DNA from 2 places in the Thalassospira sp. B30-1 genome. Region 1 is predicted to be linked to the other one. Evidence: predicted binding sites of a transcription regulator. Region 1 holds the regulator's gene; the other holds the start of a gene.
The links. The regulator HrcA, encoded in region 1, represses chaperone genes, less so after heat shock. The targets are predictions, from matches to a motif close to GTTAGCACTCNCCNNNGGNGAGTGCTAAC.
Positions count from the first base shown of each region.

Region 2: groES (co-chaperone GroES) is a predicted target of HrcA. The motif match lies at 1,537-1,565, and genes of this name have one in related genera.

Region 1 is NZ_CP065232.1:4,516,891-4,520,037, forward strand. Features, by position in the region: gene rph (ribonuclease PH) at 31-747, opposite strand; gene hrcA (heat-inducible transcriptional repressor HrcA) at 1,084-2,142, shown strand; gene grpE (nucleotide exchange factor GrpE) at 2,192-2,833, shown strand; gene IT971_RS21015 (NAD-dependent deacylase) at 2,985-3,147, shown strand, end outside.
Region 2 is NZ_CP065232.1:2,724,009-2,727,155, reverse strand. Features, by position in the region: gene rfbA (glucose-1-phosphate thymidylyltransferase RfbA) at 1-640, shown strand, start outside; gene rfbC (dTDP-4-dehydrorhamnose 3,5-epimerase) at 649-1,206, opposite strand; gene groES (co-chaperone GroES) at 1,629-1,916, shown strand; gene groL (chaperonin GroEL) at 1,976-3,147, shown strand, end outside.

The DNA.
Region 1 (3,147 bases):
AACCATATCCAGGCTCGCCCGAATAAATTCTTAGATGCCAATCGCTGCTCGCTGTTTGGCAAACAGTTCCTTGCAGCCTTTTTCCGCCAGTTCAAACATCTTGTCATAAGCAGAACGATCAAACGGCACATCTTCCGCGGTCGCCTGAACCTCAACAATGCCGCCACTGCCCGCCAGAACAAAGTTCGCATCCGCACCCGCATTGCTGTCTTCGGCATAATCAAGATCAAGAACCGCTTCACCCTGATAAATACCGCACGAAATTGCGGCAACCGGCTGAGTCAACGGGATTTCCTTGATCAGGCCAAGACGGCGTACGCCCTGAAACGCCAGATGGGCGGCAACATAGGCACCCGTGATTGATGCGGTGCGTGTTCCGCCATCAGCCTGGATAACGTCGCAATCAAGGCGCATCTGCATTTCACCCATGCCCTTAAGGTCAGCGACCGCACGGATCGAACGCCCGATCAGGCGCTGGATTTCCTGGGTCCGACCCGACTGGCCACCGCGTGCGGCCTCGCGCTGCATGCGGCTGTCGGTTGCACGCGGCAGCATGCCATATTCTGCAGTGATCCAACCCTTGCCGGAATTACGCATCCAGCCTGGCACCTTGTCCTCGACCGTCGCGGTACAAATCACATGGGTATCGCCAAATTTAATCAGGCAGGAGCCCTCTGCATATTTGGAAACACCTGTCTCAATGGAAACGTCGCGAAGCTGATCGAAATTACGGCCGGATGGACGCATGGGGTCTGAACCTCTTTGTTCTGGGTCGGATCAACCTGCATGGCTGATCAACGATGGCTGAAATTGCGGCCAAAGCTACTGAGCATCGTATCAAAGGTCCAGCAGTTTCCCCGAAAATAACGGCAAAATCCCAGCAACACTATGCCTCAGATCCACGCGCAAAAACCATAAATGGCACTCGATTCGCGACGAATTCAAAGATTTGGCAGGACTAACTTCCTGATTGATACCATCGTTTGCCCGTCCTCCGGCTATCACCAATCTGCCAGCTTCATTGACGCCTGCCCGCCACCTCACTAAATTCCACGCAACACATTTGGTTTTGACAGGTTTAACATGGCGCTGTTTGACGACACATTGCTGGGCGACATGAACGCGCGATCCCGCGAAGTCTTTCGCCAGATCGTAGATGCCTATGTCGAAACCGGCGAACCGATCGGATCACGATCCATCGCGCGCCGCATGTCAGAAAACCTCTCGGCGGCGACCATCCGCAATGTCATGTCCGATCTTGAGGAAATGGGGCTTCTGGTTGCCCCCCATATTTCGGCCGGTCGATTGCCAAGCGAGAAAGGCCTGCGTCTTTTCGTCAATGCGCTGATGGAAGTCGGTGATCTACCAAATGCCGAGCGCGATCAATTGACTAAAAATTGCGAGCAGGCCGGATATTCCCTTGATCAGATGCTGGGCGAGGCCACAAGTATGCTTTCGGGGCTGTCACGCTGTGCAGGGCTTGTGGTTGCACCGAAAACCGATGGCATCCGTTTAAAACAGATTGAATTTGTTGCGCTTTCGCCGGGCAAGGTCCTTGCGGTTCTGGTTTCGCAGACCGGTAATGTTGAAAATCGTATCCTTGATGTTCCGCCCGATTTGCCGACCTCGGCATTGACAGAAGCATCGAACTATCTAAATACCCGGTTGGCCGGAAAGACACTTGATGACGCCCGGCAATTGATGAGTTTGGAACGCGACCGCATCAAACAGGAACTCGACGAATTGTCGGCTGGACTGATTGATGCCGGACTTGCGACATGGGCCGGCGGGGTCAAGGGTTCGTCCCTGATCGTAAAGGGCCAGTCGCAATTGCTTGAAAATATCGACACGATCGAACAGCTCGAAACCGTAAGAAGGCTGTTCAACGTGCTCGAAGCACGCGATCAGATGATTGAATTGCTTGATGTCACCACGATTGCCCAAGGTGTGCAGATTTTCATCGGGTCCGAGAACAAATTGTTCGGCGGATCGGGGCTTTCGATGGTGATTTCGCCCTATCAGAATGCCGAAGGCAGCATTGTGGGCGCAATCGGGGTTGTCGGGCCGACCCGGATCAATTATGCCCGGATCATTCCGCTGGTCGATTACACCGCCAAGCTGGTCGGGCGACTGATTGGATAAACGTTGGCGCTGCGTGTCAGGCCACACAAATTGAAGGTACAGGTTAGCCATGTCGGAAACCGCAAAGAACAACCAGGACGATCTGCATGATGCCGCGTCGGCAGAAGAAACTGCCGCAGAGGATGTCGTCTCAGAAGCAACCGAAGCCGAAGGTGGCGAAGCCACCACAGATCCGGTTGCAGCACTTGAAGCAGAAGTTGCTGAGTTGAAAGACCGCCTATTGCGCGCCGCCGCCGAGGTGGAAAACACGCGCCGTCGCGCGAAGAAAGACGTCGAGGACGCCGGGAACTATGCGATTACCAAATTTGCCCGCGAACTGCTTGATGTAGGTGACAACCTCCGCCGCGCCCTTGAGGCTGCTGGCGACACGTCCAATGCCGACCCGACGATGAAAAAGCTGGTTGAAGGCGTTGAAATGACCGAACAGACGCTTCTTAAGGCACTGGAAAAGAACGGCGTTGAAAAGCTTGAACCGCTTGGGGAAAAACTTGACCCCAATCATCATCAAGCCGTGTTTGAAATGCCAAATCCTGCTTATCCAGACGGCCATGTCGCCCAGGTAATGCAGGCCGGTTACGTGCTCAAAGGTCGCCTTTTGCGCCCGGCAATGGTCGGGGTCACCAAAAACCCCGCCGGTCAGGAAGCCGCAAAAAACGACGAACCTGGCAGCAATGTTGACACCTCTGCCTGATAGCGCTGGCTGATTGCCGGTCGGGAATCCGCAAACCGGTTTTGAAAGATCAAATATTTAAACGGCCCTGCCATTTTCACGGCGGGCCGTTTTATTTTGTCCATTTCGGGTCTAATCTGGCCTGCTTGCAACAATGACATCGGAACACGCCATGCCGCTTCGTCCTGACATTATCAATATTCTGCGCGATGAAGCCGCAACGATTGTTATCTTGACCGGGGCCGGTATTTCGAAGGAAAGCGGCCTGCATACCTTCCGCGACCCCGATGGGATCTGGGCAAAATATGACATTTCCGAAGTCGCAACGCCTGAGG
Region 2 (3,147 bases), 1.8 Mb from region 1:
GGATGAGCCTCGTGGATTGGCTGATGCTTTTCTCGTCGGCGAAAAGTTTATCAAGAACGATCCTTGCTGTCTTATCTTAGGAGATAACATCTACTTCGGCCATGGGTTGCCGGAGCTGCTTTGCAATGCAATGGAACAGTCAGATGGTGCGACGGTTTTTGCTTATTTCGTGCAGGACCCTGAACGCTATGGTGTGGTTGAATTCAATAGTGATGGAGTAGCGCTCGATGTGGAGGAAAAGCCAAAGAATCCGAAGTCGAATTTCGCTGTGACCGGGCTATATTTTTACGACTCTCAAGTTGTCGATATTGCTAAAGCAATCAGGCCATCGAAGAGAGGCGAACTAGAGATTACGGATGTAAACAAGACCTATCTTCAACAGGGTAAGCTTCGAGTTGAGAAAATGGGGCGCGGGTATGCTTGGCTCGATACAGGGACCCATGATGCAATGCTTGATGCTGCTGATTTCGTTCGAACTGTGGAAAACCGCCAAAGTCTTAAAATTGCATGTCCTGAGGAAATTGCTTTACGGCGCGGCTTGATAAGCATCGATCAGTTTGAAGCTTTGATCAATGGATTTGGCGCTAGTTCATATCGCGAGTATTTGCAGATGGTACTGCGTACATATGGGCAGATGTGATTCGCGTATCAGAATGCAGGATTGCGACAATATTCAGCGAAGCTTATAGCGTTCGAATCCTTTTCAGAAACCGTTACTTTTGTCGGATCTATTTGCCAATCGATATCAAGATATGGATCATCCCATCTGATGGAGCACTCCGTTTCGGGAGCGTAAGTATTTGAAACCTTATAGTGAACCTCTGTATCTGGCTCTAGCGTCACAAAGCCGTGCGCAAAACCAACGGGAACAAAAATTTGGTTCCATTTGTCCGAGCTGATTTCGGCAAAAACATTCTTGCCGAAGGTTGGTGAGCCGACGCGGATATCGACAGCCACATCAAGGATGCTTCCCCTGATAACCCGTATCAGTTTATCTTGTGCAAAGGGGGCTTTCTGGAAGTGAAGCCCCCTAAGAACTCCGACCTTGCGTGACAGTGATTGGTTGTCCTGAACGAACTTGGTATCGATGCCGATTTCCGAAAACATTTTTTGATTGTAAGTTTCAGAGAAGAACCCCCGCTCGTCTTCGAATTTCTTAGGGTAAAGTAGTTTGATATCGGGAATTTCCAGAAGTTCGAGCTTCATAAAGTCACCTTTGAGGAGCGGTGTTCGATATAGGGATTAGTGCCCGGCAAATAGGCGAGGAAACGAATATCGCACTTCTGATGATTTTAAAAGGCGCTCTGAACTTTTTAACGCCGTGTACCCATCGAAGGGGTTTTCGTCATAATATTGCCCTTTGTCATGATTGTCCTCGCGTGATAAAGATGCCTCTTGAAAATGATCGTGGCGCGGCGCGTGGGCGAAGCGCGCCAGCTTAATTGTCGCAAGTGCGAGAAAATCCCCAAAATCATGACATTTTTGCGTCCTTTTGTTCTCTTCTGTTGACAAATTCCGATGGCTTCAATACATGCTGTTAGCACTCGCTGGGGGTGAGTGCTAATACGGACTCATCCCGGTTAGTTTTGTACTTAATCGAGCCATACTTAAACACGGAGTTGTCTAACATGAAGTTCCGTCCGTTACATGATCGTGTGCTGGTCCGTCGTGTCGAATCCGACACCAAGACTGCCGGTGGCATCATTATCCCGGATACCGCGAAAGAAAAACCGCAGGAAGGCGAGATCATCGCTGTCGGTTCCGGTGTTCGCAAAGAAGACGGCTCGCTTGTAGCGCTTGACGTCAAGGCTGGTGACAAGGTTCTGTTCGGCAAATGGTCGGGCACAGAAGTCAAGGTCGATGGCGAAGAGCTGCTGATCATGAAAGAGTCCGACATTATGGGCATCATGGAATAAGTCAGCCTTTTGGTGACTTAAATCCACGTTCATCCGTCTCATAGAGAGGAAAGAATACTATGGCTGCTAAAGAAGTAAAATTCTCCACCGACGCCCGCGCCAAAATGCTGCGCGGTGTCGACATCCTTGCTGATGCCGTTAAAGTGACGCTCGGCCCGAAAGGCCGTAACGTTGTCATCGAAAAATCCTTTGGCGCACCGCGCGTGACCAAGGACGGCGTTTCGGTCGCCAAGGAAATCGAACTTTCTGACAAGTTCGAAAACATGGGCGCACAGATGCTGCGTGAAGTGGCTTCCAAAACCGCCGATCTGGCTGGTGACGGCACCACCACCGCAACCGTTCTGGCACAGGCAATCGTTCGTGAAGGCAACAAGTCCGTTGCTGCTGGCATGAACCCGATGGACCTGAAACGCGGTATTGATCTTGCGACGACCAAAGTAATCGAAGCCATCCAGAGCCGCGCTCGTAAAGTTTCGGGCAAGGACGAGATTGCACAGGTTGGTAACATTTCGGCCAACGGTGACCGTGAAGTCGGCGACATGATCGCTGAAGCCATGGAAAAAGTTGGCAACGAAGGTGTTATCACCGTCGAGGAAGCCAAGGGCCTGCACACCGAACTCGACGTTGTCGAAGGCATGCAGTTTGATCGTGGTTACTTGTCGCCGTACTTCGTAACCAATCCGGAAAAGATGGTTGCCGAACTCGACAACCCGTATGTTCTTCTGTTCGACAAAAAAGTTTCCTCGTTGCAGCCGCTGCTGCCGCTTCTGGAAGCTGTCGTTCAGTCGGGCAAGCCGCTTCTTATCATTGCTGAAGACGTCGAAGGCGAAGCTCTTGCGACCCTCGTCGTTAACAAGCTGCGCGGTGGTCTGAAAATCGCTGCTGTCAAAGCACCGGGCTTCGGCGACCGTCGCAAAGCAATGCTCGAAGACATCGCCATCCTTACCGGTGGTCAGGTTGTCTCCGAAGATCTCGGCATCAAGCTTGAGAGCGTTACGCTCGATATGCTCGGTACCGCGAAATCGATCACTATCACCAAAGAAGAAACCACCATCGTTGATGGTGCCGGTGAGAAAGCCCAGATCGAAGCCCGCGTTGGCCAGATCCGTGCACAGATCGAAGAAACCACTTCGGATTACGACCGCGAGAAACTGCAGGAACGTCTTGCGAAACTCGCTGGCGGTGTTGCCGTGATCAAAATTGGTGGCGCTTCGGAAATCGAAGTGAAAGA